4 regions of the Nocardia sp. NPDC058519 genome follow, and region 3 is predicted to be linked to each of the others. Evidence: riboswitches for the same ligand, from Rfam matches in the RefSeq annotation. Region 3 holds a riboswitch; each other region holds the start of a gene.
The links. Region 3 has a riboswitch for S-adenosylmethionine ahead of ACFWPK_RS32535 (rhodanese-like domain-containing protein). Riboswitches for the same ligand answer to the same signal wherever they lie in the genome.
Positions count from the first base shown of each region.

Region 1: it holds a riboswitch for S-adenosylmethionine, as region 3 does, so the genes downstream of both, ACFWPK_RS21905 (aminotransferase class V-fold PLP-dependent enzyme) here and ACFWPK_RS32535 (rhodanese-like domain-containing protein) in region 3, are expected to answer to the same signal.
Region 2: it holds a riboswitch for S-adenosylmethionine, as region 3 does, so the genes downstream of both, ACFWPK_RS31540 (bifunctional o-acetylhomoserine/o-acetylserine sulfhydrylase) here and ACFWPK_RS32535 (rhodanese-like domain-containing protein) in region 3, are expected to answer to the same signal.
Region 4: it holds a riboswitch for S-adenosylmethionine, as region 3 does, so the genes downstream of both, ACFWPK_RS33275 (amino acid ABC transporter permease) here and ACFWPK_RS32535 (rhodanese-like domain-containing protein) in region 3, are expected to answer to the same signal.

Region 1 is NZ_JBHXNK010000020.1:67,454-73,229, forward strand. It holds gene ACFWPK_RS21895 (Uma2 family endonuclease) at 1-314, shown strand, start outside; gene ACFWPK_RS21900 (hypothetical protein) at 413-649, opposite strand; gene ACFWPK_RS21905 (aminotransferase class V-fold PLP-dependent enzyme) at 666-1,982, opposite strand; SAM riboswitch class IV at 2,025-2,139, opposite strand; gene ACFWPK_RS21910 (AAA family ATPase) at 2,410-3,540, shown strand; gene ACFWPK_RS21915 (S8 family peptidase) at 3,564-5,759, shown strand; gene ACFWPK_RS21920 (hypothetical protein) at 5,752-5,776, shown strand, end outside.
Region 2 is NZ_JBHXNK010000042.1:54,277-60,052, forward strand. It holds gene ACFWPK_RS31530 (TetR/AcrR family transcriptional regulator) at 38-715, shown strand; gene ACFWPK_RS31535 (homoserine O-acetyltransferase) at 678-1,823, opposite strand; gene ACFWPK_RS31540 (bifunctional o-acetylhomoserine/o-acetylserine sulfhydrylase) at 1,820-3,136, opposite strand; SAM riboswitch class IV at 3,220-3,330, opposite strand; gene ACFWPK_RS31545 (TetR family transcriptional regulator) at 3,395-4,117, opposite strand; gene ACFWPK_RS31550 (MFS transporter) at 4,252-5,745, shown strand.
Region 3 is NZ_JBHXNK010000046.1:35,203-40,978, forward strand. It holds gene fgd (glucose-6-phosphate dehydrogenase (coenzyme-F420)) at 1-199, shown strand, start outside; gene ACFWPK_RS32525 (hypothetical protein) at 299-643, shown strand; gene ACFWPK_RS32530 (O-succinylhomoserine sulfhydrylase) at 824-2,032, opposite strand; gene ACFWPK_RS32535 (rhodanese-like domain-containing protein) at 2,043-2,459, opposite strand; SAM riboswitch class IV at 2,477-2,596, opposite strand; gene ACFWPK_RS32540 (hypothetical protein) at 2,642-3,100, opposite strand; gene ACFWPK_RS32545 (FAD-dependent oxidoreductase) at 3,290-4,678, shown strand; gene ACFWPK_RS32550 (amidohydrolase family protein) at 4,715-5,563, shown strand; gene ACFWPK_RS32555 (DUF456 domain-containing protein) at 5,615-5,776, opposite strand, start outside.
Region 4 is NZ_JBHXNK010000050.1:3,926-9,701, reverse strand. It holds gene ACFWPK_RS33280 (amino acid ABC transporter ATP-binding protein) at 1-484, opposite strand, end outside; gene ACFWPK_RS33275 (amino acid ABC transporter permease) at 481-1,476, opposite strand; SAM riboswitch class I at 1,504-1,598, opposite strand; gene ACFWPK_RS33270 (hypothetical protein) at 1,882-2,595, shown strand; gene ACFWPK_RS33265 (Uma2 family endonuclease) at 2,626-3,264, shown strand; gene ACFWPK_RS33260 (glycosyltransferase) at 3,343-4,515, opposite strand; gene ACFWPK_RS33255 (LppM family (lipo)protein) at 4,517-5,272, opposite strand; gene ACFWPK_RS33250 (carotenoid biosynthesis protein) at 5,369-5,776, opposite strand, start outside.

The DNA of each region.
Region 1 (5,776 bases), on a different contig from region 3:
ACAAGTGGAAAACCAAACCGACAGCAGGCGACACGCTTCTGGTCGTCGAAGTGGTATCACCGGCGACGGTTACCGCCGATTGTGTGGATAAACGAGCGGAATACGCACGCCTTGGTATCGAGCAGTACTGGATCGTCCGGATGGAGAACAACGACGGCCGCGTGAAGTCCATCGAGATCCTCCGCCTCAATACCGCAGGCGCCTACATCTCCACCGAAACCCGTTTCCGCTCCCACAACCCCACCGCGATCGCGATCACCGATCCGCTCGATGTCACCATCACCTGGGACGCCCTCGACGCTGACCTCGACTGAGACCTGACGTCCCTCGCGCCTGATCGGAAGCCCTTCTCCATAAGCGAGTTTCGTGTGACCGGCATCTTTTCGAGCCGGGAGCGATAGCCGGGATCGCCTCAGCTCGCGCCGGATTCGATTCGGTACTGCTCCACCACGTCCTCGTATGCTTCCCGAGCTTCCGCGGCCAAGTCCTCCCCCGCCGCGATGCTGACGCTCCACGGGATCGGACAGGGAGGAGTGTGGTCCGGGTCGGGGCACAGCAGTCGCTCGATCTGATCGATGACGGCACGTGCCTCGGACTCGGAAGCGATTACGCCTAGGCGAATCTCCCACAGCTGTTTCTCAACCGACATCGTTCAAAGCTACTGTTCAGCCGATCAGGCAGGGGGCCGCGCCTTCGGGGGAAGAGGCGGTGAGGGGGCGGGTTTCGGGGGTGGGGTTCCAGTGGCCGTCGGTGGCGGCGTAGGTCCAGGTGGGGCCGGTGGTGACCAAGGTGGAGACCGCTTCGATCAGGCGGTCTACGTCGGCGGCGGTGGTGCCGAGGCCGATGCTGGCTCGGAGGGCGGCGTCGAGGCCGAGGCTGGTGAGCAGCGGGTGGGCGCAGAAGCGGCCGTCGCGGACGCCGATGGCGTGTTCGGCGGAGAGGTAGGCGGCGACCTTGCCGGGGGCGTAGTCGGCGACGGTGAAGGCGACGATGCCGACACAGTCGGGGCTGTCGGACCAGATGCTGACCAGGTCGACGCCGGGAATCGCGGACAAACCGTCGCGGAGACGGTCGGCCAGAAAGCGTTCGTGGGCAACGAGTTCGGTGGGGTCGATCGCGGCGAGCGCGTCGCAGGCAGCGGCGATAGCAGCCGCGCCGAGCACATTCGGTGAACCTGCCTCGTGCCGCTGCGGCGCGCAAGCCCATTCGACCTCCGACACACCGACATTGCGCACCGCACCGCCGCCTGCCAGGTACGGCTCACCCTGGTCGAGCCAGTCCCGCCGACCGACGAGCACGCCCGAACCGAACGGCGCGTACAGCTTGTGCCCGGAGAACGCGAGGTAGTCGATCCCGCTCTCGCGCAGGGAGATCCGCCGGTGCGGCGCCAGCTGTGCGGCATCGACGAGGATGCGCGCACCACACAGGTGGGCGATGGTCGCGAGGCGTTCCAGCGGCAGCACCTCACCGGTGACATTGGATGCCCCGGTCACCGCGAGCAGCGCGGCGGGCTTGCTGCACAGCTCGGCGACGACCCGCTGAATCGTCTCCTCGACGGTGTCGGCGGCCCGCACGACCCGGCGACCGTGCTCGGTCCACGGCAGGAAGTTGGCGTGGTGCTCGATATCGAGGACCACCGTCTCCCCCGGCACGCACCCGGCCAGCAGGTTCAGCGAATCGGTGGTGTTGCGGGTGAATACGACGACCTGGTCGTCGTCGGCGTCGAGGAACCGGGCGACCGCGCCACGGGAGGCCTCGTAGCACTCGGTCGAGATCCGCGAGGCGTAGCCCGCACCCCGATGCACGCTGGCGTAGAACGGCAGCAACTGCGAAATCCGGTCGGTGACCTGCTTCAACGCCGGCGCACTGGCCGCGTAGTCGAAGTTGGCGTAGGAGCTGGTGCCGCCTTGAACGAGCGGAACCTGCAGGTCGGCACCGGAAACGGCGGCGATGGCACAGGTGGGGTCGATTACAGCAGTCATGACGAAATCCCGTCGGCTCAGGGACCCGCTCCAGAAGAGGTGAGTCCGCGCTTGCCGCGCCCAATTCGGACGTCGGCCTGGTCGTCACCCGGAGCACCCCACCGCGGAGGAGGGTTGCCGACCAGCAAGCCGGGGCTGAACGCTGGTACTCGTGACCTGCAACGAGAGTGACAGACGACCGCGGGAGCTGTCAACCACCCCACGCCGGGAAGGCACGCCCGAAGCGAAGGGAATCGCCGAAGAGGGGGCATCGCGGAACTAGCATCCGACGAAGGGAATTGCTGCGCTGAGGGCTCGGCAGATCAATGTGGCGCTGCGGGTGGGGTCCGATGTCAAACCGGTACACAAGGGGTGAACTTTGCCCGTGATGGACGCCGTACGATCGAGTGAAGCGAAAATAGTCCACGCATATGATCGGAAGAAGACCATGTCACACGCCTTGAGCTCCACTTCGGCGGACGTGAGCGCCGATCTACCCGACGAATTCGTCCACCTGGCCAGGTTGGCGCTCGCCGGGCGTGAACAGGATGTCGCGATGTTCGTGCGCCGCGCCGCGCGGCGACACCGGCATGCGAGTCCCGAGCTGGCCGACGCGCTGATCTCACTGCTGCGGCAGAACCCGACGCGCGCCAATCCCCTACGCGCGGAGGTGGATACGCCGATTCCGGTCGACGGCGACAGCCGACTGCCCCTGGTGCGCGTGATCCCGCCCGGTTCCACCGCCGAAGTGCCGATCCTGGCCGCAGAAACCTACGCCGTGCTCACCCAGATCGTCGACGAGCGCAAGCAGGCCGACCGGCTGGCCGCCGCCGATCTCACCCCGGCCCGCAGCTTGCTGTTCGTGGGTCCGCCCGGTGTCGGCAAGACCATGGCCGCGGCGTGGCTGGCACATCAGCTGTCGCTGCCGCTGGTGGTCCTGGACTTGGCGACCATCATGAGCAGCCTGCTCGGCAAGACCGGCACCAACCTGCGCCACGCCATCGACTACGCCAAACAGCGCCCGTGCGTCCTGTTGCTCGACGAGCTCGACGCCATCGCCAAACGTCGCGACGACGACCGCGACGTGGGCGAGCTGAAGCGACTGGTCACCGTGCTGCTCCAGCAGATCGACGACTGGCCGACCGGCGGGGGCCTGGTCATCGGCGCGACCAACCATGCCGACCTGCTGGATCCGGCCGTGTGGCGGCGCTTCGATGTGAGCGTGGAATTCGCGCTGCCCGAGGCCGAGCAACGCTGCGAGGCGATTCGCCGGTTCGCCGGGCAACCCCTGCCCGACGGCGCGGTGGACGCGGTCGCGCTCGCGTCGAAGGGCTTGTCGTTCAACGACATCGAGCGCACGATGCTGCGATTGCGCAGGCGTTGCGTGCTCGAGGACCAGCTACTGCCCGGCCTGATGGCCGAGCACTCCGCACGACTAGTAGCTGAACTTCCCAAAACGGATCGGTTACGGCTGGCACAGACGCTGACGGGCGTGTCAGGCTTGTCTCAGCGCCAGATCAGCGCGCTCACGGGGGTGTCGCGCGACACCATCCGTGGCTTCACGCATCGACGGGAATAACGTGGCAGCTGGGGGGATTTCGGGTGGCCGGACCGCGATTTCTGATCGGCTTCGGTGAGCGGCTGACCGCGCCCATCTCTCCCAGCAGATCCGGCGGCGCGCCGCAGCCGCCGTACACGGTGGCGCAGGCGCGGGCCCGACTCGCGCCGATGCTGAGCGCGGCCACCTCGAGTGCCGACGCATTGCCCAAGACGGCCTGCCCGGAGGACGAGACGGTCACCGCGGTCACCCTGCATCCGCAGTATCTGTCCAAAAGCGGTTATCCCACAAGGCTTCTCACGTCGATGCAGCTCGATCCGCTCGGCAGCAGGCCGGTGGCGATCGCACCGGAGCACGGTAAGCCACGGGCGAGCACCCTGCTGTTCCTGGCTACGACCCGCGTCAACCTACAGCTGCTCACCGCGCGGATCAGCGCCGACGCACCGCTGGGCGGCGCCGAGAACGGCATCGTCAGCCTGGCGGAGTTCCGCCTCAACAACCCCCATGACCGGCTGAGACTCGCCGCGGCCCCGGACAATTCGGAGACGGTCGCCGAATTGGTCCTGCACTCCGATCGCGACATCGCCCTGCAGGGTCTGCTCGACTTCTCCCGCGACCTCGATCTCGACGTGGCGATCGACCGCAGGCTCGACAACGGCGGCCTCGCCTTCGTCCCCGTCACCGGAACCCACGCCGCCATCGCCGCGCTCGCCGACTACTCGTTCACCAGGGTGATCCGCCGCATGCCGCGCATGCGCACCCAGCTCGGCCGCGACACCGCCACCAGAACAAGGACTTCCACCTTCCGCCCGATCCTGCCCACAGCCGAACCCACCGACCGGGAACTCACCATCGCGGTGTTCGACGGCGGCATCCCCGCCGAAACCCCACTGACCCGCTGGGTCGACGCCCACACCTTCGCCGACAGCGCCGCACCCCACCGCAACTACCTCGACCACGGCCACCGGGTCACCTCCGCCCTGCTGTTCGGCAGCGTCGACCCGGTCCAGCCGGTCCCGGTCCCCTACGGCTACATCGACCACTACCAGGTCCTCGACGAGGACACCGACGACGACCAGTGCGAGCTGTACTCGGCCATCGAGCGCATCGATACCGTGCTGCGCCAGCGCAAGTACGAGTTCGTCAATGTCAGCATCGGCCCCGAACTCCCCATCGAGGACGACGAAGTGCACGCCTGGACCGCGTTCTGGGACGACTACCTCAGCGACGGCACCACGCTGGCCACCATCGCCGTCGGCAACAACGGCGAAGCCGACAAGCCCAGTGGCAATGCGCGCGTGCAGGTTCCGGCCGACAGCGTCAACGCGCTCGCGATCGGTTCTTCGGATCGGGTCGGCGCCCTTTGGAACCGCGCGCCGTACTCCGCGATCGGCCCCGGCCGCTCCCCCGGCACGGTGAAACCCGATCTACTCGCCTTCGGCGGCAGCGATCACGAGCCGTTCCACGTGGTCGGCCCCGACGGCACCGCCGTTCCCGACTCCGGCACGAGCTTCGCCGCACCGATGGCTTTGCGCGCCGCACTGGGCGCTCGCACCCTGTTCGGCCCGAAGCTCGGTGCGCTCGATCTGAAAGCCCTGCTCGTCCACACCGCCGAAAGGCGCACCAGCTCACCGGATTCCGATTCCGGACACGGTCGCATCGCCGCTACCCTGGCCGACATGGTCCTCTGCGGCGACGGCGAAGCGCGGGTCCTCTACCAGGGCGAACTCACCCCGGCGAAGTATCTGCGCGCCCAGATCCCGCTGCCCGCGGCACTACCCGCCGGCATGGTCAGAATTCGCGCCACCCTCGTCTATGCCACCCAGGTCGACCCCGCCGACCCCGGCAGCTACACCCGCAGCGGACTCGACGTCACCTTCCGCCCGCACGACGAGAAATTCGCCGAACCGACCAGAATCCACCCCGATTCGGCCCCGTTCTTCCGCGCGACCGAGCTCGACCCCGAGGCCGTGCTGCGCCGCGACTCCCGCAAATGGGACACCGTCCTGCATGCCGAGCGCAGCAAGCGCGTCAACAGCCTGCGCAACCCCGTCTTCGACATCCACCACAACGCGAGGGAATCGGGCCACCCCACCGCGACCGCGCAGCCGATCCGCTACTCGATGGTGATCACCGTGCGCCACGCCAAGGTCGACGACCTGTACGAGCGGGTGCTCAGCGCGTATGTCACGCAGCTGGAGGCATTGCGCCCGACGATCGAGATCCCGCTCGATGTCTGAGTTCCCGGCCGAGATCT
Region 2 (5,776 bases), on a different contig from region 3:
GGCGGGTATCGTCGGCGAGCGAAAGGCAGGTGGGCGGGTGACCTCGACGCAGGAGCAACGACCTCGACGCCGCTATGCACCGCGCCTGCCGCCGGACCAGCGCCGCGCGCAACTTCTCGACGCCGCGTTCACCGTCCTGGGCCGGATGGAACTGCACGAGCTGAGCATGGAGGCCGTCGCGCAGGAGGCGGGCGTCGGAAAACCCGTGCTGTACACGGTGTTCAAGACCCGCGCCGAACTCGTCGAAGCGCTGCTGGAACGCGAACGTGAACGCGGACTGGATCAGATCGCCGACACGCTGCCCGAAGACCTGCTCGGCGCCGACCCATTGGCGGCTGCCTCGGCGACTGTCGAAGCGTTCGTCGGTGTGGCACTGGCGAATCCGACTCGCTGGCGGCTGATCCTCGCCACCCCGGCGAGCGCGCCCGACGAATATCGTGCGGCTCTTCGTGCTTCGCGTGCCGAAATCTTGGAGCGCGCGGAATCGCTTGTCCGCATGGGTATCTCAGTGCTGCCGAAGTGGTCGGGCATGGATGCCGGGCTGCTCGCGAGCTCGACCCTCACCATCGCCGAAATGCTCGGTCGGCTCGGGGTCAGCGAGCCGGAAGAGTATCCGCGCGAACGACTTCAGGCCTATGTCCGGTCGATCGTCACCCTGCTGACCGGGGGAGTGAACGTCAGCGGTTCTCCCGCGCGAGGCGCATCGTCTCGGTGAGCAACTTCGACACCGCGGCCGCCTCGGTGAGGAACCCGTCGTGCCCGTCGCGTGAATGCACGATCTCGAGACCCGCGCAGCCCGGCAGCCCTTCGGCCAGCTCGGCCTGGGTGTGCAAGGGGTACAGGCGGTCCGAGTCGACCCCGCCCACCACGCACGGCACCGACGTCGAAGCCAGCGCGGCAGCGACACCGCCGCGCCCGCGACCCACATCGTGGCGGTTCATGGCCTCGCTGAGCAGCACATAGGTGGCCGGATCGAAGCGTTGACACAGCTTGTCGGCCTGGTGTTCGAGGTAGCTCTGCACCGCGTACCGTCCACCGGTCCACGGGTCTTCGTCGCCCTGGGCCTTGTTGGTGAAGCGGTGGTCGAGTTCGCCTTCGGTGCGGTAGGTCAGGTGCGCGATGCGCCGGGCCAGCCCCATGCCGGTCATCGGCGCGCGGCCGGTGCCGTGATAGTCGCCGCCCTGCCAGTCGGGATCGGCGGTGATGACGGCCATCTGGGTGGTCTGGGTGCCGATCTGATCGGCGGTGGCGCGAGCGCCGACGGCCAGCACGAGCGCGGCACTGACCCGCTCGGGCAGGCCGATGATCCACTCGAGCACCCGCATGCCGCCCATCGAGCCGCCGACGACCGCGCCGAGCCGCTCGATCCCGAGCACCTCGAACAACCGCGCTTCGGCGTTCACCTGATCGCGGATGGTCAGCTCGGGAAACCGTGCGCCCCATGGCTTTCCGTCGGCCGCCAGTGCGGACGGGCCGGTGCTGCCCTTGCAGCCGCCGAGCACGTTGGTCGCGATCACACACCACTCGTCGGTGTCGATCGGCGCGCCGGGCCCGACCATGCCTTCCCACCAGCCGGGCGCCCCGTCGGGCCCACCGACGACATGAGAGTCGCCGGTGAGCGCGTGTTCGACGAGCACCACATTGTCCAGGGTGGGCGAGAGCTCGCCCCAGCGTTGCACCGCCAGCCGCACATCGGGGATAACGGCGCCGTTCTCCAGCGCCACGTCCCCGATGGCGACCACGCCGACACGCCCGTCCTGGGGTGGCAGCAGGGCCACCCCGGTTTCGGGTCGGGCGATCGGCGATTCGGTGCTCACAGTCACGTCGTCGCCGCCGCGAACCCGGCCCGCAGATCGGCCAGAATGTCTTCGATGCCCTCGATGCCCACCGCGAGCCGGACCAGGCCGGGAGTGACGCCGGCCGCCAGCTGCTCTTCGGGCGTCAACTGCGAGTGCGTGGTCGACGCCGGGTGAATCACGAGTGAACGCACATCACCGATGTTAGCTACATGGCTGTGGAGGCTGAGCGCGTCCACGAACTTCTTGCCCGCATCGACACCGCCCGCCAGCTCGAACGCCACGATCGCGCCCGCACCCTTGGGCGCCAGCTCCTCGGCCCGCGCGTGCCAGGGCGAGGACTCGAGGCCCGCGTAGAACACCGCGTCGACGCCCGGCTGCTCGGCGACGAACTTCGCGACCGTCTCGGCATTGCTGACGTGCCGCTCGACGCGCAAGCTCAGCGTCTCGATGCCCTGCGCGATGAGGAACGCGTTGAATGGCGAGACCGCAGCACCCAGATCGCGCAGCAACTGCACGCGCGCCTTGAGCGCGAACGCGGGCGCGCCCAGATCGGCGAACACCGCACCGTGGTAGCTGGGGTCGGGCTCGGTGAAACCGGGGAAGCGCGCGTTGCCGTCGGCGTCGCGCACGGTCCAATCGAACGTGCCGCCGTCGACGATCACGCCAGCCACGGCCGCACCGTGCCCACCCAGGTACTTCGTCGCCGAATGCACGACGATGTCGGCGCCGTGGGCCAGCGGCTGGATCAGGTACGGGGTGGCGACGGTGTTGTCGACGATCAGCGGAATGCCGTTCGCGTGCGCGACACCGGCGATGCCGGGGATGTCGAACACCGCACTGCTCGGGTTGGCGATGGTCTCGCCGTAGAACGCCTTGGTGTTGGGCTGGATCGCCGCTTCCCACTGCGCGAGGTCATCGGGATCCTCGACGAACGAGACCGTGATCCCCAGCTTGGGCAGCGAGTAGTGGAAGAGGTTGTAGGTGCCGCCGTAGAGGTGCGGGCTGGACACGATGTGGTCGCCCGCGCTGGCCAGGTTCAGGATCGCGTAGGTCTCCGCGGCCTGGCCGGAGGCCAGCAGCAACGCCGCGACGCCACCTTCGAGCGCGGCAACCCGCTGCTCCACCGCGTCCTGGGTGGGGTTCATGATCCGGGTGTAGATGTTGCCCGGCTCGGCGAGGCCGAACAGCGCGGCGGCGTGATCGGTGTCGCGGAAGGTGTAGGAGGTGGTCTGGTAGATCGGCAGTGCCCGCGCGTTGGTGCTCGCGTCGGGGGCCTGGCCCGCGTGGACCTGCTTGGTCTCGAAGGACCAGTTCTCGGGCAGGGAAGAGTCGGTCATGTCGTGCTCCAGTGGGGTGTGCGCCGGGGGGATCTCGTCAACTGGGTCGGATCGACGGGCAACAACACATGGGGGCCTCCTGCAATGCGCGCTTGCTCTCGACTTTCGAGAGCCCGGTCATCACCCGGAGCACCCCACCGCAGCTGGAGGGTTGCCGACCAGCGAGCCGGGGCTTGGCGCTGGTACTCATGACCTTGCCGTCATGTTAACCGGACACCTCCCGCGCGCGGAAACTTCCCCCGCATTTCACGCTGAAGATCACTCGTCGGCCGGTGTGCCGAAGCCGGGCGTGTCGTCGACCGGTGCGCCACAGACCTGCCGCAAGCCGTGGTAGGCGCGCAGCACGGCGTCGCGAGTGACCCGAACAGCTACCGTCGGTGACCCGCTCAGCAGTGCTTGTTCGGTATCGGCGACCGAGATGTGGCACAGCATCTGCCAGATCCCGGCCACCAGCTTCACCTTGAAGTCGTCCGGTGACGTGCCCATCCGCTGCGCGAGCTCGGTGCACACCGCGACGTTCTTCTTCTCCGCGTATTCCAGCGCCCGCGCGTTAACCGACTGGCTGGTGCGCATGATCCGCTGCATCTGCAGGAACTGGCGGATGAACCGGATACCGTCCGCGTCTGCCTCCGCCTGGACCACCGCCAGGTAGGCGCCGCACAGTGCCTGGAGTTCGTTGCCGGTGTTCGGTTGGGAGCGCAGCGCGACGGCGACGGAGACCCCGAAGTCGTCGATCGGGGCCAGCACGATGTCTTCCTTGAGCGCGAAGTACCGGTTGACAGTGCGCGGTGACACATCGGCACCCGCGGCGATCTGCTCGACCGTCGTCGCGTCGAAACCCTGGCTATCGCACAGTTCGAGGCCGATCGCGACGATCGCGGCCTTGGTCTGGATCTTCTTGCGTTCACGCAGGCCCAGCGGCGCGTCGGCAGCCGGTTCGGTCGTCCGGTCGGCGCTGATCGGAGTAGTCGAGTCCAGCATCACACCAGCCTACCGTGTCGGTCGCTTTATCTGTCTAGGAAAGCCAATTGGCGCGTTCAGACATTTTTCTCTTGACGCCAATTGTCGTGTAGTGCCAGGATTGGTCGACGCCAATCTAGTAACGAGGAGTTCTGGTGACCGGCACCGAGCTAGAGACGAAACATGTTGATTCTCAACAGAATTCGATGCGGTGGTGGGCGCTGGTCGTGCTCTCCGCCGCCCAGTTGATGGTGGTGCTCGACGCCACCGTGATCACGATCGCCCTGCCGTATGCCCAGCGGGACCTCGGGATCAGCGACGGCGACAAACAGTGGGCGCTCACCGCGTACACGCTCATCTTCGGCGGGCTACTGCTGCTCGGCGGACGGATGGCCGACTACCTGGGCCGACGCCGGATCTTCCTGGTCGGCCTGGTCGGCTTCGCCGCCGCGTCGGCGCTGGCCGGCCTCGCGCAGACCGGCGCGCAGTTGTTCATCGGCCGCGGTCTGCAGGGCGCGTTCGCCGCACTGCTCGCCCCCGCGGCCCTGTCGCTGCTGTCGGTGATCTTCACCGATGTGCAGGAGCGGGCCCGCGCGTTCGCGGTGTTCGCCGGTATCACCGCGGGTGGCATCGCGTTCGGGCTCATCGTGGGCGGCGCGCTCACCGAGTTCGCGTCATGGCGGTGGACGCTGCTGATGAACACCCCGATCGCGCTCATCGCGGTGGCCGGTGCGGTCGCGGTGATCGCGCGTGATATCCCGGTGCCCCGAACCGGCGGCTACGACCTGCCCGGCGCCGTCACCGTGACATTCGGCTTGGTCTCCATCGTCTACGGGTTCAGTCGCGCCGCTGAACACGGCTGGCTGGCGGGCAGCACCCTCGGCCTGCTCGGCGCGGGCTCCGCCTTGCTCGTCGCGTTCGTCCTCATCGAGGCACGCTCGGCGAATCCGCTACTACCACTGCGAATTCCGGGTGAGATCAATCGCGGCGGCGCATTGCTGGCCGCGCTGCTGATCCCGATCGCGATGTTCGCCATGTTCTTGTTCCTCAGCTTCTACTATCAGAACACCCTCGGCTATTCGCCGCTGAAGGCGGGCATCGCGTTCCTGCCGTTCCCGGTGGGCATCGGGATCGCGGCGGGCATCACCAGTTCGTTGATGCCCAAGTTCGGGCCGCGTCCGCTGATGGTGGTCGGCGCGCTGCTCGGCGTCGTCGGACTGCTGTGGCTGGCGCAACTGAGCTACGGCGACGGGTACGCGCTGAGCGTGCTGCCCGCGCAGCTGCTGATGGCGCTCGGGATGGGCCCGCTGTTCGTCGGCATGCAGGCCGTCGCCCTGCATCAGGTCGACGCCGAGGACTCCGGCGTCGCCAGCGCCTTGCTCAATGCCGCGCAACAGGTCGGTGGTGCCGTCGGCACCGCGCTGCTGACCACCCTGTCGGTCCAGGCCGCCGAGAACTACGTCACCGACAACCCCACCGTCGACCACCTGATCGAACGCGCCTCGATCTATTCCTACGACGTCGCGTTCTATATCGGCGCCGGCTTCTTCCTCGCCGCCGCCGTGGTAATCGCGGTGATGATCCGCGACAAGCCGGAGAACCTCATCGAAGGCGACGAACACGCGGCCGCCGTGCCGATCGCGGTCTGACCTGGTCGGGGGGGGGCGGGGGGCCCGGGGG
Region 3 (5,776 bases):
CGCCGACGCCCTCCCGATCGAACAGGTCGCCAAGCGCTGGATCGTCGCCAGCGACCCCGACGAAGCCGTCGCCCAGATCAAGCCCTACCTCGACGCAGGCCTCAACCACCTGGTCTTCCACGCCCCCGGCCAAGACCAACTCCGCTTCCTCGACCTCTTCAAGCGAGACCTGGCCCCCCGCCTGCGCGCCCTGGGCTGAGACCGGTCGGCTCAGATCCCTGGCCGGGCGCCATTAACGGCGCCCGGCCAGATATCGATCCATGGTCACGAACACCGGAACGACACAAGGAAATGAACCATGGGATTGTGGATCGGTAGCCCCGCGCTGAACACCACCGAGAACGTCGTCTGGCAGAAACTCGCCAATCGAACACAAGGCAGCAGGGCCGTCGGCGGACGCCTCCACCTGACCGAAACCCGACTGCTCTTCGTGCCCAATCACCTCGACGCGATCACCGGCGGCAAGCGCTGGGAAGCGCCCCTGACCCAACTGCGCGCCGTCGGGCAGCAAAGCCCGGATGGCGGCCTGTTCAGCGGCGGCCTCCGCACTCGTCTGCGCATCGACACCGACGCCGGAACCGAACTTTTCGTCATCGCTCCGATCGACGAGGCGATCGCGATTCTGGACGCCGCAAGGCAGTGAATCCGTGCGCAGCGGCTTGGACGATCTCACGGTGGTGACCCACGACAAGAACATGGCTGCCGTCGCGGGGCACCTGGGGTTCGCGGTCTACGACCCGGTCCGGTAGGCGATCCACGAGTCCGACGTCGACCTGCCGAGCGGGGATCGTTGCGACAGGTCGACTCGGGACATTCGGACGAACTAGCTCAGGGCGTGGTCGAGGTCGCCGAGGAGATCTTCGAGGTCTTCCAGGCCGACCGAGATGCGAACTACCCCGTCGGACAAGCCGATTGACGCGCGTCCCTCCGGGCCCATGGCTCGGTGGGTGGTGGTGGCGGGGTGGGTGATCATGGTCTTGGCGTCGCCGAGGTTGTTGGAGATGTCGATGATGCGGAGGCGGTTGAGGACCTCGAAGGCTTGTTTCTTGCCGTCTTCGCCGTTGAGGGCGAAGGTGACGACAGTGCCGCCGCCGGACATCTGGTCCTTGGCCAGTGCGTGTTGTGGATGTGATTCCAGGAAGGGGTATTTCACCCAGTCGACCGAGTTCTTGGTCTCCAGGAATTCGGCCACTCGCAGGGCCGACTCGGTGGCGTGACGGACGCGCAACGGCATAGTTTCCAGGCCCTTGAGCAAGGTCCACGCGTTGAAGGGGCTCAGTGCGGGGCCGGTGTGGCGCATCAGGGTTTTGACGGGGCCGTCGATGTAGTCCTTGGCGCCGAGGATGGCGCCGCCGAGGACGCGGCCCTGACCGTCGATGTGTTTGGTGCCGGAGTAGACCACCACGTCGGCGCCGAGTTCGAAGCCGCGCTGGAGCAGGGGGGTGGCGAAGACGTTGTCCAGCACCACCTTCGCGCCCGCGGCGTGGGCGAGCTCGGTGACCTTGCGGACATCGACGAGGGTCTGCATCGGGTTGGCGGGGGTCTCGAAGAAGACGGCCTGGGTGGGCACGGAGAGTGCCTGCTCCCACTGGTCGAGGTCGTCACCGTCGACGAAGACGGTTTCGATGCCCCAGCGCGGGAGGATCTCGTTGCAGACCACGAAACAGGAACCGAACAGACTGCGGGCGGCGACGAGTCGATCGCCCGCCTTCAGCAGCGCACCGAGCGCGGTGAACACCGCCGACATGCCGGACGCGGTCGCGAAGGCCGCCTCGGCGCCGTCGAGCAGGCGGATGCGCTCCTCGAACATCGCCACGGTCGGATTGCCGAAGCGGGAGTAGACGAAGTGCTCGACGTCGCCGGTGAACGCGGCCTCGGCGGCTTCGGCACTCTCGTAGACGAAACCCGAGGTCAGGTACAGCGCCTCGGAGGTCTCGTCGAAGCCGGAACGGCGCAGGCCACCACGCACGCCGAGCGTGGCGGGACCGACGCCTTCGGGCAGTGGCTTGTCGAACGAACCACCGGTGATCATGCTTTTCTCCTTATGCCTGACGCCACGGCAGGCCGACCGCGCGCCAACCGGTGCTGCCGCGCTGACCGAACGCGTCGGGTCCACCTTCGAAGCCGTCGAGCACGTTGTAGGACGGTGCCACGCCCGCCGCCGTCGCCAGGTTCGCCGCGTGCGCGGAACGCTGACCCGAGCGACACAGGAACACCACCGGTGCGTCGTCGGGTCGACCGGCCAGTGCCTGCTCGAGCTGCACGCCGAACTCCGGGTTGCGTGTGCCGGTGCCGTCGACCCATTCGATGAAGTGGGCCGGGCGTTCGATGGAACTGGTATCGGGAATGCCGATGTGTGCCCACTCGCCCTCGGTGCGCACGTCGACCAGCACGGCGCCGGGATGCTCGGTGAGCAGCTCCCACGCCTTCTCAGGGGTGATGTCGCCGGCGTAAGTCATGTCGATCCTCCTGCGTGAATCCGCTCTTGCCGTGCCGGAAATCCCCGAACACACGGCCAGGTCGTCACCCGGAGCACCCCACCGCGGAGGAGGGTTGCCGACCAGCGAGCCGGGGCTTGACGCTGGCACTCATGACCTTGCGATCTGAGATTGCCTCGGCACCGGTCATCGTGTCAAACGATTCAGAAGGTGCACACCAGCCACGCGCTGTCGACGCGGGTCAGTTTCCAGGTGTTGGTCGACGGATTGCCGTTCACCACGAGGGTGGCGTCGATTTTGGCGCGGTCGCCGTTGACGGTCGCGTTCTCGAAGCCCCTACCGTCGATCGTGACAGTGGATTTCGGGCCACCGAGCTGTTCGCCGAGGCCGGATTTCTCCTCGTCGAACCCGGGGCAGGCCACACCGGTCGGCGGACGGAGGTCGCTGCGCGAGCGTGCGTCGATATAGTTGGTGACGGCGGCCGCGAGACGGTCGGCCTCTGTGACATTTTTCTCAGCGGGTGAGAGCAGTCCGCCCGCCACGATGCCGATGAGCACGATGATCGCGATCACCGCGGCCGCGACGAACGGGACGATGGAACGCTTGTCGGTCTGATCCACCACTACGGGCTGGTCATCCGAGCCTGTTTGCTCCTCGTTCATGCTGTAATCCTGACAGACCCGTGCGGGCAGCTACACCGCGCGCCGGGTGACCGCAATGCCGCAGCTAGAATCGCCATGACTGCGGGCTGATGCCAACTCGATGACAGCTGCCAGCAAGCGGGATTGCCGACTTAGCCTAAGCTAAGTTGACGCCGTCAAACAGTTCTCGACCAAAGGGTGCGCGTAGAAATGACCGAACAGAGTGCAGCGACTCGCCCACTTCGCATTGCGATCGTGGGTGCGGGACCGGCCGGTATCTACGCCGCCGACGCCTTGATGAAGTCCGATGCCGACGTGAGCATCGACCTCTACGAGCGCATGCCCGCGCCCTTCGGCCTGATCCGCTACGGCGTCGCCCCCGACCACCCCCGCATCAAGGGCATCATCACCGCCCTGCACAAGGTCCTCGACAAAGACCAGGTCCGCCTGCTCGGCAACATCGACTACGGCACCGACATCACCCTCGACGACCTGCGCCAGTTCTACGACGCGGTCATCTTCTCCACCGGCGCCAACGCCGACCGCGCCCTCGCCATCCCCGGCATCGACCTCGACGGCTCCTACGGTGCCGCCGACTTCGTGTCCTGGTACGACGGCCACCCCGACGTCCCCCGCGCCTGGCCCCTCGAGGCAGAGAAGGTCGCCGTCCTCGGCGTCGGCAACGTCGCCCTCGACGTCGCCCGCGTGCTGGCCAAGACCGGTGACGAACTCCTCCCGACCGAGATCCCCCCGAACGTCTACGAAGGACTCAAGGCCAACAAAGCCCTCGAGGTCCACGTCTTCGGTCGCCGCGGCCCCGCCCAGGCCAAGTTCACCCCCCTCGAGCTGCGCGAACTCGATCACTCGCCGACCATCGAGGTCATCGTCAACCCCGAAGACATCGACTACGACGAAGGCTCCGAAGCCGCCCGCCGTAACTCCAAGCAGGTCGACATGGTCGCCAACACCCTGGAGCAGTGGGCCATCCGCGACCACGGCGACCGCCCGCACAAGCTGTTCCTGCACTTCTTCGAGTCGCCCTCGGAGGTGCTCGGCGAAGACGGCAAGGTCACCGGTCTGCGCACCGAGCGCACCCAGCTCGACGGCACCGGCAACGTCAAGGGCACCGGCAACTACACCGACTGGGACATTCAGGCCGTCTACCGCGCCGTCGGCTACCTGTCGCAGAACGTCACCCAGCTGCCGTTCGACGATCAGGCAGGCACCGTGCCCAACGAGGCCGGTCGCGTGATCTCGGACGACACCGCCGAAGGCGACGCCCGGTTCATGCCCGCCACCTACGTGACCGGCTGGATCAAGCGCGGCCCGGTCGGCCTGATCGGCCACACCAAGGGCGACGCCAACGAGACCATCGCCTGCCTGCTCGACGACGCCAAGGCCTTCGCGCCCGCGCCGAAGCCCGAGCTCGAAGCCGTCACCGAGTTCCTCGAGGGCAAGGGCATTCCGTTCACCACGTGGGCGGGCTGGTACCGCCTCGACGCCCACGAGCGCGCCCTCGGCGAGCCCGAAGGCCGTGAGCGCGTGAAGGTCGTCGAGCGCGAGGACATGCTGCGCGCGTCCGAGCCGAACAAGGCCTGAGCTGCCGCCGCTGCCGAGATAGGGCATTCTGTACAAGTGTTCGATGCCCACGTCCACATTATCGATCCTCGGTTTCCGCTGATCGAGAACGAAGGCTATCTACCCGAGCCCTACGTGATCGATGACTATCGAAAGCGAATGGGGCACTTCGATGTCCGCGGCGGTGCTGTCGTCAGCGCGTCTTTTCAAGGCGCCGATCAGACGTATCTGAAGGCAGCACTGTCCGCGCTCGGTCCCGACTGGGTCGGCGTGACCCGGCTGGATCTCGATGCCACCGACGACGAGATCCTCGAGTTGAACAAAGCCGGTGTGCGCGCGCTGCGGTTCAATCTCAAGCGCGCCGCCGCCGACATCACCGAGATGACGTTGCAGGCGTTGCGCGCGCACGAACTGGCGGGCTGGCACGTCGAGCTCTATATCGACGGTCAGATGCTGGCCTCGCTGCAACCGGTGATCTCGAAGCTGCCCGCGCTCTCGATCGACCATCTCGGCATGTCCGAGGAGGGTTTGCCTTATCTGCTCGACCTGGTGGACCGCGGCGCCAGGGTGAAGGCGACCGGGTTCGGGCGGGTGGAGATGGATGTGGCCGAGACACTGCGGCGCATCCACACGGTCAATCCGGGTGCGCTGATGTTCGGCAGCGATCTGCCCGGCACGCGCGCCGGAAGACCGTTCGAGGAGCGCGATGTTGACCTGATCTGCCAGGTGGTCGGCGCGGATATGCACGCGGTACTCGAGGACAACGCCCGCGAGTTCTACCGCCTGCCCGCCGTGCGCCGCGACCAGGTGCCGCCCCCGCGCGTCGAGAACCCGACCATCCCGATCCCGCGCAACCTGCTGCCCGGCGCGGACGAGCACACCCGCCCGCTGCCGGTCATCGAGTAGTCGGTTCTCGAGGGAACAGGCCGAGAACCCGCGGCGCCAGCCGCCATAGACTCAGCTCAACAGCGCGCCGGTTAGCCACACGCCGGAGGCGATCAGCGCGCCGAACAGCTCGACCAGCATCGACAGGCCGACGCCCTTGAGCGCGTGCACCGTTGCGGGCCAAGCCAAGTCGTTGGTCTTCAAGCGGTACAGCTCGGCCAGGTACACACCGAG
Region 4 (5,776 bases), on a different contig from region 3:
GTGCGATGGCGACGCGCTGCTGCTGGCCGCCGGAGAGCCGGCGCGGGTAGGCGTCGGCGAAATCGGCCATCCCGACCCGGTCCAGGAGCTGTTTCGCCTCGGCGATCACCTCGGCGCGCGGGCGGCGCTGGGACGAAACCGGGGCGAGCACGATGTTGTCGAGCACCGTGAGATGCGGGAACAGGTTGAACTGCTGGAACACGAAACCGATATGGCTGCGCTGGGCGCGCACCGCGTGGTCGGGCAGCGGGCGCAGGGTGTTTCCGCGCTGCCGGTAGCCGATCAGCTCACCGCCGATGTGCACCGTGCCCGCGTCCTGTGCCTCGAGATGGTTGAGCACCCGAAGCAGCGTCGACTTACCCGACCCGGATGGGCCGACCAGCGCGACCACTTCGCCCGTGCGCACCGCCAGGTCGACGCCACGCAGCACCTCGGTACCGCTGTAGGACTTGCGAATTCCTCGTGCCTGCACCGCTGCGGTCATCGGGTGGCTCCTCGGGGTGCGGCGGCGATCTCGGTGACCTTGGCGCGGACCCGCTGCCACGGTGTCGGCGGCAGCTCATGCTGGGCGCCCTTGGCGTAGTGCCGTTCGATGTAGAACTGGACGATCGACAGCGCGGTGGTGAGCACGATGTACCAGGCCGTGGCCACCATGAGCAGCGGCACCACCCGGCCGTTGCGGCCGAAGATCACCTGCACCTGGTAGAACAGCTCGGCGATCGCCATCACCGACACGATCGAGGTGCCCTTGAACAGGCTGATCACCTCGTTGGCCGCGTTCGGCAGGATCGAGCGCATGGCCTGCGGCAACACGATGGTGCGGAACTGCCGCCAGCGCGGAATGCCCAGCGCGGCAGCCGCTTCCAGCTGGCCGCCGTCGACGGCGAGCAGGCCCGCCCGGATGAGCTCGGCCGAGTACGCCGCCTGATGCAGGGCCAGGCCGATCACCGCCGCGGTGAAACCACTGATGACACCGTTGACTTCGAAATCGAAGAACGCTGGTCCGAACGGAATACCGACGGAAAGGCGGGGATACAGGTAGGCGATGTTGAACCAGAACAGCAGCTGCACGATCAGCGGGATCGAACGGAACGCCCAGACGTAGGTCCAGGCGATCACGCGCAGCACGGGATTGTTCGACACCCGCCCGATCGCCAGCAGGGTGCCGATCGCGAAACCGAGGACGGTGCCCCACAGGGTCAGCTCGATGGTCACCCGGAGCGCGGCCAGTACCGACTTCGCGGTGAAGTACTGGGCGAAAGTGCCCCAGTCCCAGCCCGGATTGGTGATCAGACCGTGTGCGAACTGGGCCACCACCACCAGCGCGACCGCCGCGACGACCCACCGCCACGGGTGCCACGATCCGGTGATCCGGGGAAGGTCGGTCGCTTCGTCGGCGGATGCCGACTCAGCGGGGGGAGCGTCGCCGGGCGGTGCGGGCGCGGTCTCGGCGCCGGATACGGCGGACGCGGTCATGGGAGTCCTTCGGAAAACACAAAATCTCCTCCATCGAACCCGGCAGAAGCACCCACACCCCGAAAGCGGGCGGGTTGCTGCGACGTCATCGAGCCAGGTCTCTCGGTCGCTCTGGATGGTTGCGCCCCGGCGCTGCGGCCTGAGCTGAATCAGCATGTGGCACATGCACGAGTGCGCGCAACGATAGAAATCAACGTGAGCGCAGAGGTTGGAACCGGCTTCGGGCGCAGTCATAATTGCCCCGGTTCGGCGTGGTCGGTCGACTGTGGGGGACACCGACCCTCGGCGGGGGTTCGCTGCGAGATTGCGACGCGCCGAACGCCCGGTTACTTCACCTGTCCGGATTCACCCACCGCACGCGGTAGCGTCGGCCTTCTCTGCGTCGATGAGGAGTACGTCGTGATCATGCCGCGTCGTTCCACCGCACTGACCTCGCTGACGGCCTGCGCCGCCGCGCTACTGCTGGCCGTGCCACCGGCTGCCGCCGAACCGGCCGAGCCGGTGACGCCCGCCGTCACCCGGGACGCACCGAACGTCACGCCTGCCGCGGGCCCGGGCGATCTCCTCGGCGCCTACCGAACCGTCGTCGAGACGCTGAAGGCCATGGGTATCCAGCCCTTCCTCTACCCCACGGTCGCCGCGAACTGCACCGGTGACGGCACGGGCCTTGTTCCCGCCGTCGCGGGCGCGGTACCGGGCCCGTGGCCGGCGAACACCCTCCCGATCCCCGGCGTCGACCTCGCGGCCGTGAAATCGGGCCAGACCCTGTTCACCTTCCTGCCCTACGGCCTCGCCCCCGACACCGCCGCCACGAAGACCTCCGGCATGCAGGTGGCCTGGCTCAATGTCAGCACCGGCCGCGGCGGCATGGCCTCGATGGGCCCGATCGCCGACATCGTGCGCGCCATGGTCCCGCCCGAGGTCCCCGCCGAACTGCGCCCCCTCGCCGAAACCGCCATCCGCGACTTCCTCTTCGCCGCCATCCCCGTCGGCGGCGTCCGCGCCGTCCCCGTCGACACCGGCCGAGGCACCGTCCTGGCCGCCGTCTTCGGCACCACCGACAACGCAGGCCGCTCCTGCTTCTTCTTCCCGACCATCGGCATCACCGAGGTCGCCTGAAGCTCGCCGGTCAGCGTTAGGCTCAGCGGTATGAGCGGAGCCTACGACTGGTCGTGGCTGCGGAACGACATGCCCGTCATCGACCTGGACATCTACCTCGAGATGCCGACGGAACTCGCTCGAACGATCGAGGTCAAAGACGGCATGCTCGTGCACTGCGAGTCACCGTCACCCAACCACATCTCCGTCGCACGCGTAATCGAAGCCGCGCTGCGGGACGCCGCGCGTGACCGTCCTTCTGACGCTCCGTGCCCGCGCGCCAGCGGTGACCTCGACATGCTCGTGTCCGAAGTTCCGTTCGGATTCCGCCGCCCCGACGCGATCCTCTACCGCTGCGTGGAAGCCGACCGCGGCCGATGGCGCCGCAAGCCGACCGCCGCCGACGCCCTGCTCGTGGTCGAGATCGTCTCACCCGGTACGGTCACCGCCGATTGCGTCGACAAGCGAGCCGAGTACGCGAAGCTCGGCATCGCGCAGTACTGGATCGTCCGGATGGTCAACGACGACGGACTGGTCTCCTCCATCGAACAACTGCGTCTCACCTCTGACGGCAGATACGTCACCGAGCGAATCGGCCTACGCGGCCAGGACCCGGTCATCGCAGTCACCGCAATCGACCCGGTCAAGGTCGAAATCCCCTGGGCAGAACTGGATCTGGACATCGAATAGGCGTCATCCGCCGCGCCTGACGTACCCCCCGTATCGGGGTATCCGCGGCCTGGACGGGCCGATTCGGTTATTGACCGGTCAGGCGTGGCGGGCGATGGGGTCGTCGGGGGTGACCAGGGGGCGCTGTTTCCAGCGGAGGCGGCCGGTGCGGTGGCGGTGGTGGGAGCGGGTCCACAGGATGAGGTAGTTGGCCACTGAGAGTGGGTGGGCCAGGGCCGAGGTGAGGTCGGTACCTGTTGGTGCCCGGCGGGTTTCGATGGTGCGGGCGGTGAGTCTGCTCGTGACGGCGGCCAGGTAGCCGAGCAGGCCTGCTCTGCGGGTTCGGTCGCGGCCGAAGATCGCTGCCAGTGGGGGAATCCAAAAGGCAAGGGCGGCAAGGATGCCGATGGCGGCGCCGGTGTCGAGACGGCCGCCGTAGGCCGACCACAGCCAACGCGTGTAGCCGTCGGTGAGTTCGGCTGTGCCGGTATACATTCGGGTTCTCGCGGCGGGGCCCGCGGTCACCAAGGCGGTGCGGTGGCCCGCTCGGCGCACGGCGCGCGCCAGATCGAGATCTTCGGTGGCGCTGGCCGCGACAGCCGCGTGACCGCCGCCCGCGCGGTAGGCCGCGGCATCGACGGCTAGGAACTGTCCGCATGCGACGGCGGTGGACGGGCGCAGGCTGTGGTTGGCGGGGCCGACCGGCAGGGTCGAGGCCCACGACCAGGCGAGCAGTGGCTGGACGAGGTGCTCGGTGGTCGAACCTGCTTCCTGCACCGGCCAGGCCGAGACCAAACCCGCTCCACGCCTGCGTAATTCGGCTACCGCTGCGGCCACGGCGTAGGGCGCGAGGCGAACATCGGCGTCGACGAAGACCAGGGCGGCCGCGTCGGTGCGGGCGGCCAGGCGCGCGCACGCGGCGGCCTTGCCGGTCCAGCCGGGGGCGGGGTGCGCGGCGGAGCGCAGCACGGTGAAGCGCTCGTCGCCGGCGATCGCGGCCAGTGCGGCTTCGTAGGTGCCGTCGGTGGACGCGTCGTCGAGGATCAGCACGTTCATGCGGGGGACGCCGGTTTGGGCGCGAAGGTCGGCGATCAGCGCGGGCAGGCGCGCGGCTTCATCGCGGGCGGGAACACACACCGTGACCGGTTCGATCACGCCCGCGACTCCGCGCGGCAGCGTACGCAAGGTGACCAGGTTGTAGACGGCGGTGCTCGCGCCGAGCGCTGCCAGACCGGTGCCCGCCCAGGTCAGGTAGCGGGCCGCCGCGCTCATGTCAGCGGCCCAGTCTGCGACTGGAGATCTCGCGCCACATCTCCGAGGGGGAGAAGCCGCCGCGCGGCGCGTTCGGCGGGCCGGGGTTGCGATCACGGAACGCCAGTCCCGCGATCAGCGCGGCCACCGCGAGGGTGATGCCGCCGACGATGCCCGCCCAGCCCGCGAACGAACGGGTGTTGGGGTCGGCGTACTTCACCTCGGCGCGCAGGGTCGACACCTCGCCCGCGGGCAGCTTCCACGACACGGTGTTCTCGCTGTCGGTGGTCTCGCGGGTGCCGTTGGTCTTGGCGACCCGGGCCGGGAACGCTACGGAGAACTGCACGTCCGAACCCTGCGGCGGCAGCGATTCCAGGTCGACCCGTCCGGTGAGACTCACCAGATCGCCATTGCGCTGGAATTCGAGTGTGAACATGCCCTGCGTCTGATCCGAGAGCCCACCGAGCTGGCCGACCTCGCCGAAGGACAGGTCGTCGAAGAACACCTGGGTGCCGATGTACCCGTCCTGGTTGTAGTTCTCCACCCGCACTTTCGCCGCCAGCTGCTCCGGCGCCTTCAGCTGCGGCCCCTTGTCCTCGGGCCCCGTCGGCACCACCGCGGCGACGATCCGCCCCGACACCCGGTCGTTCGACGACACCCCCATCGACACCTGCACCCGCAGGCACCCGGCCAGCGCGGGCACGAGCAGTGCCAGCAGGACGGCAACGGCCGCTACGCGCCGCGCGGGCACGAAACGACGCGGCGAAGGAACGGGCATGTCGGCGACGGGACTCGGCTGCACGGTTGACATCGTGCCAGGCTCGAGCCCGAGAGCCCACACGACGGGCCCACCGCGCCCCGCGCACCGCGCCGATCAGGCCTTTTTCGCCCCGAATCGGGGTGTGTCGCGGCGGGGTCGGCGGCTCAGAACGCACGTCGCCCGCAGAAACAGAGGGATCCCGAGTAATCCCAGACCGGCGAAGCCCCAGATCGCCGATGCCGGGAGGCCGAGGAACACCGCGTGCGCGAGGGTCGAGCCGAGCCAGGTCCACCCGAATACCGCGACCGGGACCGTCACCGAGGGGTCACGCGGTGGCGCGAGGAGCCGATCGAGCAGGGTGAGCAGCACCGCCATGATCACCGCGACGAGCGCCCAACCCAGGTAGTTGGTGTACGGGATCTCGGGCAGGCCGGGAAGCCCGGCGTCGGTGACCGACCAGGTCCACTGGCCGTCGGCGACCATCTGCGGATCGAGGAACAGATCCCAGCCGACCGCACCGAG